2 regions of the Actinomadura citrea genome follow, and region 1 is predicted to be linked to the other one. Evidence: predicted binding sites of a transcription regulator. Region 1 holds the regulator's gene; the other holds the start of a gene.

What was found. The regulator HrcA, encoded in region 1, represses chaperone genes, less so after heat shock. The targets are predictions, from matches to a motif close to TTGGCACTCTCNNNNNGAGAGTGCCAA.
Positions count from the first base shown of each region.
Region 2: a site for HrcA is predicted at 2,926-2,952, ahead of groL (chaperonin GroEL). Genes of this name have one in related genera too.

Region 1 covers NZ_JACCBT010000001.1:2,794,567-2,803,855, forward strand. The annotation lists gene BJ999_RS13165 (hypothetical protein) at 1-602, opposite strand, end outside; gene BJ999_RS13170 (antitoxin YezG family protein) at 773-1,213, shown strand; gene hemW (radical SAM family heme chaperone HemW) at 1,258-2,466, shown strand; gene BJ999_RS13180 (DUF3097 domain-containing protein) at 2,587-3,411, opposite strand; gene hrcA (heat-inducible transcriptional repressor HrcA) at 3,614-4,624, shown strand; gene dnaJ (molecular chaperone DnaJ) at 4,625-5,758, shown strand; gene BJ999_RS13195 (16S rRNA (uracil(1498)-N(3))-methyltransferase) at 5,865-6,596, shown strand; gene BJ999_RS13200 (hypothetical protein) at 6,612-7,286, opposite strand; gene BJ999_RS13205 (SigE family RNA polymerase sigma factor) at 7,283-7,870, opposite strand; gene BJ999_RS13210 (histidine triad nucleotide-binding protein) at 8,170-8,514, shown strand; gene BJ999_RS13215 (PhoH family protein) at 8,637-9,289, shown strand, end outside.
Region 2 covers NZ_JACCBT010000001.1:1,314,310-1,323,598, forward strand. The annotation lists gene thrC (threonine synthase) at 1-608, shown strand, start outside; gene BJ999_RS06485 (MoaD/ThiS family protein) at 624-902, shown strand; gene BJ999_RS06490 (hypothetical protein) at 1,202-2,302, shown strand; gene groL (chaperonin GroEL) at 3,084-4,712, shown strand; gene BJ999_RS06500 (phospholipid scramblase-related protein) at 5,105-5,695, shown strand; gene BJ999_RS06505 (hypothetical protein) at 5,759-6,115, shown strand; rRNA gene BJ999_RS06510 (16S ribosomal RNA) at 6,820-8,338, shown strand; rRNA gene BJ999_RS06515 (23S ribosomal RNA) at 8,790-9,289, shown strand, end outside.

The DNA of each region.
Region 1 (9,289 bases):
TCGACGCCGTCCTCGCCCCGGCCGGTCGACAGCGCCAGCGACCCGCGCCCCACCCGGACGCTGCGGTGCCCGGCCCACCCGCACAGGAACGACGACTTCGGCGGGAGGGTGCCGCAGCGCTCCGCGACCGCGGCGAGGGTCGTCCAGGCGTCCGCGGCGCGGGTGGAGAACAGCAGGCTCGCGTCCGGCAGCAGCGCCCCGCGCCCCGGCTCCAGCGTGACCACGAACGGCGGCACCCGGCCGGGGAACCGCGCCGGGTCGGCCTCCCGGAGGGTGACGATGCCCTCCCACTCGACGGGCTCCGCGACCGCGAACCAGGTGATCGCGGCCTCGGTGCCGAACTCGCGGAACGTCGCGTCGGTCAGCCGCTCGGCGACCGCCTCCCGCAGCCCGTCGGCCGTCTCGGCGAGCCTGCGGCGCCACCACGCCGGCTCGGGGTCGGACCGGCCGCCCGCGGACCAGCGCGTCCCCGCGCCGGTGAAGTCCGAGCGCCGCTCGGCGCCCGCGTCGTCCACCAGCACCCAGTGCCAGCCGTCCGGCTCGCCGCGCAGCAGCACCCGGGCGGGCACTCGTCCCCGGCCGGTCGCACCCACATTTCGCATCCGGACGACCTTATCCGTATTCGTTGCGGCTCCTCAGGCGGTCGGCGGCCGAAGTCGCGCCGGTCGGCCGCGACACGGCGGCGGCTGCCCGGCGCGGGCGCCGATGCCGGTACGGTCGGACGGGTACGGTGCCTTTGATCTACCGAACCGGCCGACCTCGCGGAGGCAGCGTGACCCACCCCGAGCAGGTTCTGCGTTCCGAGAAGGAACGGGAGACGGTGAACGGCGCCGTGCGCGCGCTGCGTTCGGCCGCCCCCGCGGGCTGGCAGCGGCTCGACTTCGAGTTCCGCGCGACGGTCGGCATCGACAGCGCCTCCTTCGAGGTCGAGGGCCCCGACGGCGGGCGCCGCACGGCCCTGCCCCCGGGCCAGGCCGTCGGGAAGATGGACGAGCTGCGCCGCGTCATGTACCGGTCCGACAAGGGCGCCTGGTTCACCGCGCGCCTCCAGGTCGAGCGCTCCGGCCACTTCAGCGCCGAGTTCGACTACGACGGCGAGCCCGACTTCACCCCGCCGCTGGCCTCGTCCGCCTACGTCCAGGACCTCGACCGCTTCCCCCGCTCGGCCGAGCACATCCCCGACTGGCTCCGCGACAAGCTCGGGGACGCCTGACCGGCCCGGTCGAAGCAGGCGGCGGAGCGGGGCAGACTTGGAAGGTGCCCTCGACCCTTCCTGATGGCGACCCCGTACCGGCCGACGGTGCGCTGCCCGGCAGTGCCCTGCACGGGCTCGGAAAGCGCCCGTTCGCGTTCTACGTGCACGTGCCCTTCTGCGTGACCCGGTGCGGGTACTGCGACTTCAACACCTACACGGCGACGGAGCTGGGTCCGGGGGCGAGCCGCGACTCCTACGCCGACACCGCGATCCGCGAGGTCCGCATGGCCCGGCGAGTGCTCGGGGACGTGGATCTGCCCGTGAAGACGGTTTTCGTGGGCGGCGGCACACCGACCCTCCTCCCGCCGGACGACCTGGGCCGGGTCCTGTCCGCGATCGACGTCGAGTTCGGGCTGGCCCCGGGCGCGGAGGTCACCACCGAGGCCAACCCCGAGTCGGTGGACGAGGCGTCCATAGGCAAGCTCCGCGAGGCCGGGTTCACGCGCGTCTCCTACGGCATGCAGAGCGCCCGCGAGCACGTCCTGGCCGTCCTGGAACGCGCGCACACGCCCGGACGCGTCCCGCAGGTCGTCGAGTGGACGCGCAAGGCGGGCTTCGAGCACATCAACCTCGACCTCATCTACGGAACGCCAGGGGAGACCGACGACGACTGGAGAGGCTCCCTGGAAGCGGCCCTGGCGGCAGAGCCCGACCACGTGTCCGCCTACGCGCTCATCGTCGAGGAGGGCACCAGGCTGGCGGCGCAAGTGAGGCGGGGCGAACTGACCGCCCCCGACGACGACGCCATGGCCGACCGCTACCTGATCGCCGAGGAGCTGCTCAGCGGCCACGGCCTGCACTGGTACGAGATCTCCAACTGGGCCGCCGACCCGCGCGCCGCCTGCCGGCACAACATGCTCTACTGGACGGGCGCCGACTGGTGGGGCGTCGGCCCGGGCGCCCACAGCCACGTGGGCGGAACCCGCTGGTGGAACGTCAAGCACCCGGCCGCCTACGCCGCCCGTCTCGCCGAGGGCACCACCCCCGCCCACGCCCGGGAGATCCTCACCGACGAGGACCGGCACATCGAACGCGTCATGCTCGAACTGCGCCTCGCCCAGGGCTGCCCCGCCCACCTCCTGGACGACGAGGCCGCCCGCAGAGCGGTGCGCGACGGCCTGATCGAGCCCGCCCCCTACGAGCAGGGCCGAGCCGTCCTCACCCTCAAGGGCCGCCTCCTGGCCGACGCCGTAGTCCGAGCCCTGACCTGACCAGCGACCCCGCCCCCCGGCAGAGAGGGAAGCCTGAACCGTCGCCTCGGGTCGGGTGGCTGGAAGGCGCTCTGGGCGCCTGGAGGCCGCCCGGCTCGTGACGGGGGGTTCCAGGGGGCGCTACCCCTGGGAAGGCACGGTCACGAAGTCGATGAGTTCTTCTACGCGGCCGAGGAGGGCGGGTTCCAGGTCGGTGTAGGCGTTCACCGAGCCGAGGATGCGTTTCCAGGCGGGGCCCGTGTCGTCGCCCCAGCCGAGTTCGGCGATCACGCCCTCCTTCCACGGGATGCCGCGGGGGATGCGGGGCCAGGCGCGGATGCCGACGGCCGCCGGCCTGACGGCCTCCCAGATGTCGATGAAGGGGTGGCCGGCGACGAGGACGTACGGCGAGGTGACCTGGGCGGCGATCCTCGACTCCTTGGACCCCTCCACGAGATGGTCGACCAGGACGCCGAGGCGCCGTTGCTCCTCGGGGGCGAACTCCTCGACGATGGCGGGCAGGTCGTCCACGCCTTCGAGGTACTCGACGACGACGCCCTCGACGCGCAGGTCGTGGCCCCAGATCTTCTCGACCAGCTCGGCGTCGTGGAGCCCCTCCACGTAGATGCGGCTCTCCTTGGCGACCTGCGCCCGCAGGCCACGGACGGCGATCGAGCCCGAGGCGGACCGCGCCGGGCCCGCGGGCGCGGCGGTCGGCCGGACGAGGGTGACCGGCTTGCCGTCGATGAGGAATCCGGACTTGGTCAGCGGGAACACCCGGCGCTTGCCGAACCGGTCCTCCAGCGTGACGCCGAACTTGTCGCAGCCGACCACGGCGCCGCAGAAGCCGCTGTCGGGATCCTCGGCGACCAGGCCCGGCTCGGCGGGGACCTCGGGGATCTGTCCTTTGCGGGGCCTGCGCCAGTCGCCGCCCAGCACGTCGTTTCCGTAGTTCTTACTCCGCACAGATCCGCACATTAACCGGGCGGGGCGCCCGCGCGGCGCCGCCCCGCGTTCCTCGGCGTGGCGCCGGTTCCCCGGCCGGATAGGATCACGCAGCCGTGCGGAGAGTGCGGGGGCGCTCCAGCCGAGCCTTCCGGGCCGTAGACTTGGCACTCGAAAGCATGGAGTGCCAGTAGCGGACCGGCCGGACGAAGGAGGTGACATCGTGCTGGACGACCGGAAACTCGCGGTCCTGCGCGCCATCGTCGAGGACTACGTCTCCACCAACGAGCCGGTGGGCTCCAAGGCGCTGGCCGACCGGCACAACCTCGGAGTCTCGCCCGCGACCATCCGCAACGACATGGCGGTGCTGGAGGAGCAGGGCTACATCGCCCAGCCCCACACCAGCGCCGGGCGCGTCCCCACCGACAAGGGCTACCGGCTGTTCGTCGACCGGCTGTCCACGATCAAGCCGTTGTCGGTCGCCGAGCGCCGCGCCATCGAGACGTTCCTGTCCGGGGCCTACGACCTCGACGACGTCGTCGGCCGGACGGTGCGGCTGCTCGCGCAGCTGACCCGGCAGGTCGCGGTGGTGCAGTACCCGTCGCTGACCCGCTCGGCGGTGCGGCACGTGGAACTGGTCCCGGTGGCGGAGGGGCGGCTGCTGCTCGTCCTGATCACCAACACCGGGCGGGTGGAGCAGCGCGTCATCGAGACCGGGCAGATCTCCGAGGAATCGATCGGGCACCTGCGGGCGTTGCTCAACACGTGCCTGGACGGGCTCGGTCTCGGCGAGGTCCCGGCGGCCGTGGCGGACCTGCCCGACAGGGTGGGCCCGGACGAGCGGCCGGTCGCGGCGGCGGTCCTGTCGGTGCTGCTGGAAACGCTCGTCGAGAAGCACGAGGAGAAGATCGTCTTCGCCGGGGCGGCCAACCTCGCCGCCGTGGACTTCTCGCCCAGCCTGCGGGAGGTGCTGGTGGCGCTGGAGGAGCAGGTGGTCCTCATGCGGCTGCTCGGCGAGACCGGCGACTCCTCTACAGTTACGGTGCGGATCGGCACCGAGAACCCCGACCTGGGGCTCAAGTCGACCTCGGTCGTCGCCGCCGACTACGGGGTGGGCGACCTCACTCTGGCCCGGCTGGGAGTGCTCGGGCCGACACGCATGGATTACCCCAGCACGATGGGAGCGGTACGGGCAGTGGCACGCTACGTGGGACAGATCCTGGCGGGGTCGTAAGTGGCGAACGACTACTACGCGACCCTGGGCGTCCGGCGGGACGCCAGCGCCGACGAGGTCAAGAAGGCCTACCGCCGGCTCGCGCGGGAACTCCACCCGGACGTCAACCCGGATCCGGAGACCCAGGAGCGGTTCAAGGAGATCACCCAGGCCTACGAGGTGCTCTCCGACCCCAAGAAGCGCGAGATGTACGACCTCGGCGCGGACCCCTTCGCGTCCGCGGGCGGGGCGGGCGCCGGCGGGTTCGGCGGCGCCGGTTTCCCGTTCAGCGACATCATGGACGCCTTCTTCGGCACCGCGACCTCGCGGGGCCCGCGGTCGCGCGCCCGGCGCGGGCGCAACGCGACGCTGCGGGTCGAGCTCGACCTCGCCGAGACCGCGTTCGGCACCACCCGTGAGCTGTCCATCGACACGGCGGTCGCCTGCACGACCTGCGAGGGGTCGGGCTGCGCGCCCGGCACCCACCCGGACACGTGTGAGACGTGCCACGGCCGCGGCGAGGTGCAGCAGGTCCAGCGCTCGTTCCTCGGCCAGGTCATGACGGCCCGGCCGTGCCCGGCGTGCGGCGGCTTCGGCTCGGTGATCCGCAACCCGTGCACCGAGTGCTCCGGAGACGGCCGGGTCCGCACCCGGCGCACCGTCAAGGTCAAGATCCCGGCCGGCGTGGAGAACGGCATCCACATCCAGCTCGCCGGCGAGGGCGAGGTCGGCCCGGGCGGCGGACCGCCCGGCGACCTGTTCCTGGAGATCGTGGAGAAGCCGCACCCGATCTTCGAGCGGGAGGGCGACGACCTGCACTGCACGGTCGAGATCCCGATGACGGCGGCCGCGCTCGGGACCAGCGTCACCATCGAGACGCTGGACGCCGCCGAGAGCGTCGACATCAAGCCGGGCACGCAGTCGGGGCAGGTCATCACGCTCTACAACCGGGGCGTCCGGCACCTCAACGAGAGCGGCCGCGGCGACCTGATGATCCACGTCAACGTGGAGACGCCGAACAGGCTCGACGAGGAGCAGGAGGAGCTGCTGCGGCAGCTCGCGGTCCTGCGCGGCGAGGAGCGCCCGCCCGGCAGGTTCGCCCCCGGGCAGCGCGGCGTGTTCTCCCGCCTCAAGGACGTCTTCAACCAGCACTGAAGCGCGGTGGCGGCGGCCTACCAGGAGGGCCGCCGCGGCGATTGAGGAGCATGGTGGCAGCGATGAGCGACGTCGGCCCGGGTTCCGCCTCCCCCGGACGGCCCGGGTGAGCCCGCCGGTCTTTCTCGCCGGGACGGACGCGCTGGAGCGCGACCGCGTCCTGCTGGACGGGCCCGAGGGCCGGCACGCGGCGGCCGTGCGGCGGCTGCGGCAGGGGGAGCGGGTCGACCTCACCGACGGCGAGGGCCTGCTGGCCGAGTGCGTCGTCACCGCGGCCGACCGGGCGTCCCTCACGCTGGACGTGCTGGCCCGGCACCGGGAGCCCCCGCCCGCGCCCCGCCTCGTCGTCGTCCAGGCCCTACCGAAGGGCGACAGGGGCGAGCTCGCGGTCGAGACCATGACCGAGGTCGGCGTGGACGAGATCGTCCCGTGGTCGGCGTCCCGCTGCGTCACACGCTGGCGCCCGGAGCGCCGCGACAAGGCCCTCGGGCGCTGGCGCGCGACCGCCCGCGAGGCAGGCAAACAGGCGCGGCGCAGCCGCCTGCCCGCGGTGGCGGAGCTGGAGTCCACCGAGGACGTCGCCGGGCGGATCGCCGGCGCGTCCCTGGCCCTGGTCCTGCACGAGGAGGCGGAGGCGCCGCTGAGCGCCGTGCGGCCGCCCGCGCGGGGCGACATCGTCCTCGTGGTCGGCCCCGAGGGCGGGATCAGCGAGGACGAGCTGGAACGCTTCGCCGCCGCGGGCGGGCGCCCCGCGCGGCTCGGCCCGACCGTCCTGCGCACCTCGACGGCGGGCGTCGCGGCGGCCAGCGTGCTGCTGGCCGCCACCGGCCGCTGGTAGCACCGGCCGGCGCGGTCACGGCGTGGTGGCGGCGCCCTGCTCGGTGGTCTTCGCGGGCTCGCTCGTCTCGGACGGCGTCGGCTGCTCGGTCGGCTTGCTCGGCGGCTCGGGCGTCGTGGAGGTGGGCGGAGCCGGCGTGGTGGGCGGCGCCTGCGTCGGGGTCTCGCTCGGGCAGGGCGTGGTCGCCGGGGTCGGCGTGGCGGTCGAGCCGGCCGAGGCCCCCGGCGAGGGGATGCGGCACGACGACAGGCCCGGCGAGGAACTGCTGCTCGGCGTCTCCGAGGTGCTCGGCTCGCCGGACGCGCTGCCGCCCGGCGACGACGGGACGGGGAACTCGGGATCGATCCCCGGGCCGGTGCGGTCCCCGGCGACGTCGTCGTCCCCGTCGCCGGACTGGCTGTTGCTGCCGACCGACTGCTGGATCAGGTCGATCGTCTGCGGCGCCGTCACGCCCAGCGCGGCGATCAGCACGGCCGCGGCCACGGCGAGGAGGGGGCGCGCCCAGTTCACGGTGAACCGGTCGAACCCGAAGTGCGCGGGGCCGAAACGTCCGAACCGGTGGCGCCGGCCGTCGGCGACACGGGCCCGGATGCGTTCCAGGCCGTCGCCCGCGGGGTTGACCGAGTCCGCCTCCGCGTGCAGGGCGCGGCGGAGGATCTCGCCGTGCTCGTCGTGGGGGTCGGTGGTCATGAGAACTGCTCCAGGACGTTGCGTAGCGCGGTCATGCCGCGCGCCGTATGACTCTTCACGGCGCCGCGGGAGATGCCCATCGCGCTGGCGATCTCCGCTTCGGACAGATCGGCGTAGTAGCGAAGGACGAGCGCCTCCCGCTGGCGGGCGGGGAGCCGGGACAGCGCGTCGATCACCGCCGAGCGCTCCAGCTCTCCGATGGCCCCGGCCTCCGCGCTCGGCGCGTCGGGCAGGCCCTTGGGGGCGTACTTCTCGACGACGGCGCGGTGCCGGAGCACCGATCGCGACCGGTTGACCACCGACTGGCGCAGGTACGACAGGGCCTTGTCCGGATCGCGCAGCCGGCGCCAGCCGCCGTGCATCGCGACGAACGCGTCCTGCACGACCTCCTCGGCCGTCCCCGCGTCCCGGACCAGCATCGCCGCCAGGCGCACCAGCGAACGGTAGTTGGCGCTGTAGAGGGCGGTCACCGCCTGATCGGCGTCCCAGGCGGCGGCCACCGCGCCCGCCGTGCCCCTGGCCACGAGGGTCTCGGTCACGTCAGTTGGACGCGCACCCTCGTCGTTCGGTTTACGAAAGGGCATGTCCTGGTTTGCCTCGGTCACCTATCCGCCGCCTTTGCCGGCCCCCCGCCGTCCATTCGGACGGTCGCGTCCGACCGACGTGGTCGAGCGTTCCCGCCGGGGCGAGATGTGCCGCAACGCCTTGCGAACCGGGGGGTTACGCCTGAGGTGACAACCTTAGCCAGTGGCCGGTCGAAATGCCGACCGCTACCGGGAGTTGATCGATGAGAACCCGGTCCGGCCCGGGCGGTCGTGATCCACGTCCGCGCCGGTCCCGATAGGATTTCGGGGTGGTCGCGGACCGCCGCGAGGGGAGACAGATGACCGACTGCCTGTTCTGCAAGATCGTTTCCGGGGACGTGCCCGCCACGATCGTCCGCGAGTCGGCGGGGACGGTGGCGTTCCGCGACATCAACCCGCAGGCGCCGACGCACGTGCTGGTCATCCCGCGTGACCATCACCCGACGGTCGGTGAGCTGGCCGACTCCGACGCCGAGCTGCTCGCCGAGCTGGTGCGCGAGGCCCACCAGGTCGCCGTCGACGAGGGCGTCGCCGAGACCGGCTACCGGGTCGTTTTCAACACCGGCTCCCAGGCGGGCCAGACGGTGTTCCACGCGCACGCCCACGTGCTGGGCGGGCGTGGCCTGAACTGGCCGCCCGGCTGAGCAGGCTGCCGCGCCGGAAATGCGGCGGCGGTGTGTCGGGGGTCGCCAGTACGATGGAACCGGTACACCTGGACACCCGCAGCAGACAGAAGGCAGGTCCGACAGGCCGCAAGGCCCGGCTGATGGTCGAATCAACTCACGCGAGGGCAACCCGCACGGGGCGCGACGACCGGACAGGCTCGCGCTCGCAGATCAAGATCGTGGTGCCGGACGACCATTCGATGGTGAGCCTGCTCGGCTCCCGGGATGAGTTGCTCCACGCGATCGAGCACGCGTTCGGCGCCGACATCGACATCCACGTCCGCGGCAACGAGATCACCGTGACCGGCCCGGAGGGCGAGACCGACCTCGTCTCCCGGCTGTTCACCGAGATGCTCGAACTGCTGAAGGGCGGCACCCAGCTCACCCCCGACGCCGTCGAGCGCAGCCTGGCGATGCTGCGCGGCGAGGGCGGCGCGCGTCCCGCGGAGGTCCTCACCCTGGACGTGCTGTCCAGCCGGGGCCGGACCATCCGCCCGAAGACGCTGAACCAGCGGCGGTACGTCGACGCGATCGACAAGCACACGATCGTGTTCGGCATCGGTCCCGCCGGCACCGGCAAGACGTACCTGGCCATGGCCAAGGCCGTCCGCGCCCTGCAGGACAAGAAGGTCAACCGGATCATCCTGACGCGTCCCGCCGTGGAGGCGGGCGAGCGGCTCGGCTTCCTGCCGGGAACGCTCTACGAGAAGATCGACCCGTACCTGCGCCCGCTCTACGACGCGCTGCACGACAT
Region 2 (9,289 bases), 1.5 Mb from region 1:
CCTACTACGCCGAGGGCTCCAAGACGCTCGGCTACGAGATCGCCGAGCAGCTCGGCTGGCGGCTGCCGGATCAGATCGTCGTGCCGGTCGCGTCCGGCTCCCAGCTCACCAAGATCGACAAGGCGTTCCAGGAGCTGATCAAGCTGGGCCTGGTCGAGGACAAGCCGTACCGCGTCTTCGGCGCCCAGGCCGCCGGGTGCGGCCCGGTCGCCGCCGCGTTCAAGGCGGGTCACGACGCCGTCCGACCGGTGAAGCCCGACACGATCGCCAAGTCCCTCGCCATCGGCAACCCCGCCGACGGCCCCTACGTCCTGGACGTCGCCCGCCGCACCGGCGGGGCCGTCGAGGACGTGACCGACGAGCAGGTCGTCGAGGGCATCCGGCTCCTGGCCCGCACGGAGGGCATCTTCGGCGAGACGGCCGGCGGCGTCACCGTCGCGACCCTCCGCAAGCTCGTCCAGGCCGGGGCCCTGGACCCGGGCGCCGAGACCGTGATCATCAATTCCGGGGACGGCCTGAAGACCCTGGACGCCGTCGCCCCGGTCGTCGCGCCGTCGGCGAACATCGCCCCGACCCTGGAGGCGTTCCGCGCCGCGGGCCTCGCCTGAGAACGAAGGAGCAGCATGAGCAGCGTGTCCGTCCGTATCCCGACGATCCTGCGGACCTACACCGGTGGCGAGTCCGAGGTGAAGGCCGAGGGCACGACCCTGCGCGCGGTCGTCGCCGACCTCGAGGCCAGCTACTCCGGCATCTCCGCCCGCATCCTGGACGACGCGGGCAAGATCCGCCGGTTCGTGAACGTCTACGTCGGTGACGAGGACGTCCGCTTCGCCGAGGGCCTCGACACCCCGACGCCCGAGGGCGCCCAGATCTCCATCATCCCCGCGGTGGCGGGCGGCTGACGTCCGTCTCGTCCCCTAAAGCCCCGGCACGTCCACCGTGCCGGGGCTTTTCCTTGCACATTTGGGCTATTCCCTCTTCTTCGGAAACCGATTGCCCCAGTGAATGCCGGATTGTGTGACTGTTCGTCCCGTCCGTCCAAACGCGCATGGAAAAAGCTTTAGCGAGCGCCCGTTATGCGGCTCTGATCTTGATCACCACTACTCCGTCACTTGGGTTTTTTGCTGGCCGCAGCCTGGAAGATTGATCCCGGAGTGGCGCACCTGGAGGCGCCGATCGGCATACGAGAGTGAGGAAAGGCATGAAGCGCATTTTGCGCACGATGGCCGTGACCGGGATAACGATGGGGGCGGCCGTCCTCGCGGCTCCCTCGGCCATGGCCGACATCAACTTCTACCAGGTGGAGAAGGCGTACGTGGGGCACAACGGCCCCTCGTACATCAGTGAGAAGGGTCCGGGCGACCTGATCTACACCGACATCACCAAGTCGCCCAAGGCCGCACCGGTGATCGGGAACAAGCCGGTGAAGACCGGTGACATCACCACGAAACTCCACGGCGGGAAGCACAACACGGCCGTCACCGGCGTCGAGGGCTCCGAGCAGGAGGCCACCAAGGTCGCCCTCGCCAAGGCCGCCGAGCACCAGGCCGCGGAGCAGCAGGCCGCTCCTCAGCAGGAGTCCCTGCAGGCCGCCCCGGAGCAGGGCGCCCAGCAGGCCGCTCCTCAGCAGGACGCTCAGCAGGCCGCGCCGGAGCAGCAGGCCGCTCCTCAGCAGGAGGCCCAGCTGAACGCCCCGCAGCAGGAGGCGGCGCAGGCTGCTCCTCAGCAGGACGCTCAGCAGGCGGCACCGGAGCAGCAGGCGGCACCGGAGCAGCAGGCGGCACCGGAGCAGCAGGCGGCACCGGAGCAGCAGGCGGCACCGGAGCAGCAGGCCGCCCCGGAGCAGCAGGCCGCTCCTCAGCAGGAGGCCCAGCTGAACGCCCCGCAGCAGGAGGCGGCGCAGGCTGCTCCTCAGCAGGACGCTCAGCAGGCCGCGCCGGAGCAGGGTGCCGAGCAGGCCGCTCCTCAGCAGGACGCTCAGCCGAACGCCCCGCAGCAGCAGGCCGACGCCAACGCCCCGCAGGCCGGGCAGCGGCTGGCCACCACGGGGGGCCACCCCAAGCCGGTGCACATCCACGCTGTCAAGAAGGCGAACGTCGGCCAGAACGGCCCCGTCGTCAACAGCGAGAAGGGCCCGGGCGACGCAATCTTCACGAACCTCAGCGGATCGCCCCGCTCGAACGTCTACGCCGGCAACAGCGCGACGATCACCGGCCCCATCACCACCAAGCTCCACGGCGGGAAGCACAACACCGTGATCAACGCGGTCGCGGGCCCCGAGCAGGAGTCGAACAAGCGGTGAATCGCGGCTCCTGACAGAGCCTCGAAGCACCACGGCCGCTCCGGCCCGGTCACGCATCGACGCCGGAGCGGCCGCCCAATGTCCGGACCCGTTTGCGGCGGTCCCTTGCCCGGGGAACGAAAGAACATCCTCACCGTTCGCCATACTCCACAAAAGCGGCCAAGCAGGCCGTGGTGACCCCGGTGCATCGGGCCGTCGCAAACGCCGTCGCAAACGCCGTCGGCCAGCGACGAATAAGGCTCCGCGAAAGCGGCGACACGGACTTCCCGCCAGTGCAATGGCAGGCGAGACTGTCGGCCGCCGTGCTCCCGGTCCTCACCGGGAGGTGAGATCTCGGTATCCGCCGCCCGCTGGCCGGCCGCGTGCGACCACCCGCCAGTCGTCGGCCGGGGGGCCGGGCGGGCGGCGAGCCCGCGAACACGTCCCGGCGACCGCCCGGCCTGCTACGCCATCGGCGGAACTTCCAGCCGACCTGTGCCACGCGCGACGGGGTGAGCGGCCCCTCCCGAAGCGCGCTCCTGGACGTCCCGCCCCTGGTCAGGGCGGGCAGGGCCGGTGTGAGGACGTGGGCGGACGGGGATGTGTGGCGCTTGCACTCGACGGGGTAGAGTGCTAAACAAACATTGGCACTCTGCTGTGGAGAGTGACAACTTCACACAGTCATGGGTCGGGGCGATGAGGCCTCAGGCCGGCGACGGAATGGAAGTCGTCGGCGGGGCCGTCCGTCGCGGGCGTCGGCTCGATCCGTCTAAGCCACCTTGTTCCGGGAGGACTGGAGCCTATGGCTGCAAAGATGATCGCGTTCGACGAGGAGGCCCGCCGCGGTCTCGAGCGCGGCATGAACCAGCTCGCCGACGCCGTGAAGGTGACCCTTGGTCCCAAGGGCCGCAACGTCGTGCTGGAGAAGAAGTGGGGCGCTCCCACGATCACCAACGACGGTGTGTCGATCGCCAAGGAGATCGAGCTCGAGGACCCGTGGGAGAAGATCGGCGCGGAGCTCGTCAAGGAAGTAGCCAAGAAGACCGACGACGTCGCGGGTGACGGCACCACCACCGCCACCGTGCTGGCCCAGGCGCTGGTGCGCGAGGGTCTGCGCAACGTGGCCGCCGGTGCGAACCCGATGTCGCTGAAGCGCGGCATCGAGGCCGCCGTCGAGCGGGTGAGCGAGGAGCTGTCCAAGCTCGCCAAGGACGTGGAGACCAAGGAGCAGATCGCCTCCACGGCGTCCATCTCCGCGGGTGACCCGCAGATCGGCGAGATGATCGCCGAGGCGATGGACAAGGTCGGCAAGGAAGGCGTCATCACGGTCGAGGAGAGCCAGACCTTCGGTCTGGAGCTCGAGCTGACCGAGGGGATGCGCTTCGACAAGGGCTACATCTCGCACTACTTCGTGACCGACCCCGAGCGCATGGAAGCGGTCCTCGAGGACCCGTACATCCTGATCGTTCAGGGCAAGGCGTCGGCGAACAAGGACCTGCTGCCCGTCCTTGAGGGCGTCATGCAGTCCGGCAAGCCGCTGCTGATCATCGCGGAGGACGTCGAGGGCGAGGCCCTGGCCACCCTGGTCGTCAACAAGATCCGCGGCATCTTCAAGTCCGTGGCCGTGAAGGCTCCGGGCTTCGGCGACCGCCGCAAGGCCATGCTGGGCGACATCGCCACGCTGACCGGCGGCCAGGTCATCAGCGAGGACGTGGGTCTCAAGCTGGAGAACACCACGACCGAGATGCTGGGCCGCGCCCGCAAGGTCGTCATCACCAAGGACGAGACCACCATCGTGGACGGCGCCGGTGACGCCAACGAGATCGCGGGACGGGTCAACCAGATCCGCACCGAGATCGACAACACCGACTCCGACTACGACCGCGAGAAGCTCCAGGAGCGCCTGGCCAAGCTCGCGGGCGGTGTCGCTGTCATCAAGGCCGGCGCCGCGACGGAGGTCGAGCTCAAGGAGCGCAAGCACCGCATCGAGGACGCCGTCCGCAACGCGAAGGCCGCGGTCGAGGAGGGCATCGTCCCCGGCGGTGGCGTGGCGCTGCTGCAGGCTGGCACCAAGGCGTTCGACAAGCTGGAGCTGCCGGGCGACGAGGCCACCGGTGCGAACATCGTCAAGCGCGCTCTCGAGGAGCCGCTGAAGCAGATCGCCGTCAACGCCGGCCTTGAGGGCGGCGTCGTGGTGGAGCGGGTCCGGAACCTGACCCCGGGCGAGGGCCTGAACGCCGCCACCGGCGAGTACGTCAACATGTTCGAGTCGGGCATCCTCGACCCGGCCAAGGTGACCCGGTCCGCGCTGCAGAACGCCTCGTCGATCGCCGCGCTGTTCCTGACCACCGAGGCCGTCATCGCCGAGAAGCCCGAGAAGAACCCGGCCCCGGCGGGCGGCATGCCCGACGCCGGCGGTATGGACTTCTGAGCAGGTCCGCGGTTCGCACTTCCGAGTGCAGGTGAAAGGGGCGGTTCCTTCGGGGACCGCCCCTTTCCCTGTCCGCGGGACCCGGTCCGGGCGGGGAGGCGCGCCCCGGGGCCGGTACCGACGCCGGCGGAGATGTCCGTGAGGATGTCCGGGAACCGCCGGGCCGAAAGAAGAATGTTTCTCGCGGCCACCTCGGTCCGCGCCGCCGCAGGTCAGTGAGCCGGGCGCGGGCGCGGCGGCTCCGGCGGGCGCAGACGGGGGTGCAAAGTCCTTCCCCTGCGGGCCCGGCGCTTGGCAGGATCGCCGGTTGGAGGGCGTGCCGCCGAGGTGCGGGCGCCGGCAAGGTGAACAGTGAGGCGGCCGCGGACGCGGCCGACGAGGCAGGAGAACACGTGAGCGAAGTGTTCAGCTCCCCGGTGCTCAGGGTCGAACAACCTCGCAGGGGACCGTTCGCCAAGTCGCGGTACAAGGTTCTGGACGATGGCGGGGCCGTCGTCGCCATCGCGGCGCCGACCGACGACCAGGGCGAGAACGCGGTCATGCGCGGCCTGTTCCCCGGCAAGTCGAACCTCGACGCCCGTGCCGTCCTGCTGACGACGCCCGACGGTGACCCCCTGTACGTCGTGGACAAGCAGAGCGGCCGGGAGTACACCGAGATCCTCCGGCCGGACGGGGAGCGCGTCGGCTCCTTCGTGACCGAAAGGGTCGGCCGCCGCTACGTCATTTACGACGACGGCGGGACGCTCATCGGCACGGTCGACGTGGACGTGCCGCGCAACAACTTCGAGGTGAAGGACGCCGACGGCGGAAAGGTGGCGCACGTCCGCAAGAAGTGGGCGGGCCTCGCCACCCACCTGCTCACGACGGCCGACCGGTACGCGGTGGAGATCTCCGACCCCGTCCGGGAACCGCTGCGGACGATGGCGGTCATGACGGCCATCGTCATGGACATGAACCTGCACGAGGCCAAAGAGATCACCTGACCGGGCCTGCGGTCGCCCGATGGAGGGGTTCCCGGCTCCCGCGAGGCGAGGTACGTTCCGGTCGTGCAGGCCATGTCCGGGCGCCCGAACGGCTGGTGGATCTCGCCGGCGATTCCGACGATCGCGAACTGCGCGCTGGCCGTCCTCTGGGTCTTCTCAGCCCTCGGTGGGTGGGGCGACGCCGCCTTCTGCGGTGAGGACGAGGGCCGGGACCCGGCATGCGGGGCCGGATTCGAGGACGCCGTACGGGTCTCGGCACCCGTCGCCGTCATCGCCGCGGCCGTCGCCGTGACCGCGTGGTCGATGCCCGGTGTCCGGCGCAGACCCTCTCGGCTGGACGTGACCCTCACCGTCGCGGCCTTCGTCTGGGTCATCGCCGAAGGTGTGCTGTTCATCGGCGGATACCTGGCCAAGCCCTGAGACGCGCCGAACGGTCGGCGTTGCCGAAAAGAAACCTCGGCCGCGTGAATGCGATGTTCGAGCGGTTCAAGCAGGGGTGAACCAGGACAAAGTCCGAGGTAGGTCAGGTGCCTGAGCGGCTTCGGACGGGCGGCGCGGGCTCGCCGGCGCCATTGAGGCGTGCGAGCCGGTTTGACGTCCCCTCGTCTTGGGCATACTGTTCACTTCGCCCCACGGGAGTGCGGGACGCCTGAGGGCGGCCGGCCCGGGGGAACCATCCTCGACCAGCTGACGCGGCTTCGTCGCGTCCGCGCCGTCGTGATGGGATCGGAAAAGGATCGATTTGACAATCGGGCCGGATCTGATGAAATAGCTCCACCGCCGGGAAGGAACCGCGCAAGCGGAACCGGAATGGCGTATCGGAAAAGCCCGGAATTGACAGTCCGAGCGGATCTGATAAAGTAATACGAGTCGCCCCGGAGCGGGAAACGCGAAAGCGGGTCCAGCGCGGTGGGTGTCCGTTTCTTGAGAACTCAACAGCGTGTTAAAAGCCAGTGCCTTTATCGGCTCGGTCTTCAACGGCCGGGTCGCCCCGTGCCATCTCTTCGGGGGTGGTGGGGATTTCTTTGATGCAATGCTGTCCCTCTTTGTGGGGGATGGTGATGCTGGGATTGTTTCCTGAGGTTTGGCCGGTCGGGGTTCGCCCCCTGGTTGGTCGTGTGACCTTGATGGAGAGTTTGATCCTGGCTCAGGACGAACGCTGGCGGCGTGCTTAACACATGCAAGTCGAGCGGAAAGGCCCCTTCGGGGGTACTCGAGCGGCGAACGGGTGAGTAACACGTGAGCAACCTGCCCCTGACTTTGGGATAAGCCCGGGAAACTGGGTCTAATACCGGATGTAACCACTGATCGCATGATCGGGTGGTGGAAAGTTTTTCGGTTGGGGATGGGCTCGCGGCCTATCAGCTTGTTGGTGGGGTGATGGCCTACCAAGGCGACGACGGGTAACCGGCCTGAGAGGGCGACCGGTCACACTGGGACTGAGACACGGCCCAGACTCCTACGGGAGGCAGCAGTGGGGAATATTGCGCAATGGGCGGAAGCCTGACGCAGCGACGCCGCGTGAGGGATGACGGCCTTCGGGTTGTAAACCTCTTTCAGCAGGGACGAAGCTAACGTGACGGTACCTGCAGAAGAAGCGCCGGCTAACTACGTGCCAGCAGCCGCGGTAATACGTAGGGCGCAAGCGTTGTCCGGAATTATTGGGCGTAAAGAGCTCGTAGGCGGTTTGTCGCGTCTGTCGTGAAAGCCCACGGCTTAACCGTGGGTCTGCGGTGGATACGGGCAGACTAGAGGCAGGTAGGGGAGAATGGAATTCCCGGTGTAGCGGTGAAATGCGCAGATATCGGGAGGAACACCGGTGGCGAAGGCGGTTCTCTGGGCCTGTACTGACGCTGAGGAGCGAAAGCGTGGGGAGCGAACAGGATTAGATACCCTGGTAGTCCACGCCGTAAACGTTGGGCGCTAGGTGTGGGGTCCTTCCACGGATTCCGCGCCGCAGCTAACGCATTAAGCGCCCCGCCTGGGGAGTACGGCCGCAAGGCTAAAACTCAAAGGAATTGACGGGGGCCCGCACAAGCGGCGGAGCATGTTGCTTAATTCGACGCAACGCGAAGAACCTTACCAAGGCTTGACATTGCCGGAAAACCATCAGAGATGGTGGGTCCTTTTTGGGCCGGTGACAGGTGGTGCATGGCTGTCGTCAGCTCGTGTCGTGAGATGTTGGGTTAAGTCCCGCAACGAGCGCAACCCTCGTTCCATGTTGCCAGCACTTCGGGTGGGGACTCATGGGAGACCGCCGGGGTCAACTCGGAGGAAGGTGGGGATGACGTCAAGTCATCATGCCCCTTATGTCTTGGGCTGCAAACATGCTACAATGGCCGGTACAGAGGGCTGCGATACCGTGAGGTGGAGCGAATCCCTTAAAGCCGGTCTCAGTTCGGATCGAAGTCTGCAACTCGACTTCGTGAAGTCGGAGTCGCTAGTAATCGCAGATCAGCAACGCTGCGGTGAATACGTTCCCGGGCCTTGTACACACCGCCCGTCACGTCACGAAAGTCGGCAACACCCGAAGCCCGTGGCCCAACCACTTTGTGGGGGGAGCGGTCGAAGGTGGGGCCGGCGATTGGGACGAAGTCGTAACAAGGTAGCCGTACCGGAAGGTGCGGCTGGATCACCTCCTTTCTAAGGAGCATCAACTGGCCGGGGTCGCCTCGTGAGAGGGACCGTGGTCGGTGGCCGCCGTTGACAGCGAATGTCTGTCAGGTGGCTGCTCATAGATGTGGAGCACTGGTTATTCACTAGGCCGCTCATGCGGCCCGGCTAGTACCGTCCTGCAGCTTCGGCTGGAGGGAATGGGAACGGCGGGTTCGGGTGGTTGGTCTGGTGGACACGCTGTTGGGTCCTGAGGGAACGGGCGCGAGCTCGGGTGACCTCGGACTACGGGACCAGGACCGCATCATCTTCGGGTGGTGTGGTTTTGGTGGGCCCGGTTGTTTTTTGAGAACTGCACAGTGGACGCGAGCATCTCTGGTAGATGATGAGAGCCGCCTGGAGAGGGACCCTGCCTTTTGGTGAGGGTTCTTTGAGGGTTGTTTTTGTTGTTTATCTGCGATTTGTTCTGATCGTTTTGTGTGTTCAAGTTTTTAAGGGCATACGGTGGATGCCTTGGCATCAGGAGCCGATGAAGGACGTGGGAGCCTGCGATATGCCTCGGGGAGTCGGCAACCAGACTTTGATCCGGGGATTTCCGAATGGGGAAACCTGGCACCCGTCATGGGGTGTCGCCGCCTGCTGAATGTATAGGCAGGTTGGTGGGAACGCGGGGAAGTGAAACATCTCAGTACCCGCAGGAAGAGAAAACAATAGTGATTCCGTGAGTAGTGGTGAGCGAAAGCGGAGGAGCCTAAACCGTGCGCGTGTGATAGCCGGCAGGCGTTGCGTGTGCGGGGTTGTGGGACCACCCTGGTCCAGCTGCCGCTGGGCCGAGGAGTTATAAACCGCTGGGATAGTCGAATGGCTTGGGATGGCCGACCGTAGACGGTGAGAGTCCGGTAGACGAAATTCGAGTGGCTTCTGGGTGTGTTCCCGAGTAGCACGGGGCCCGTGAAATCCCGTGTGAATCTGCCACGACCA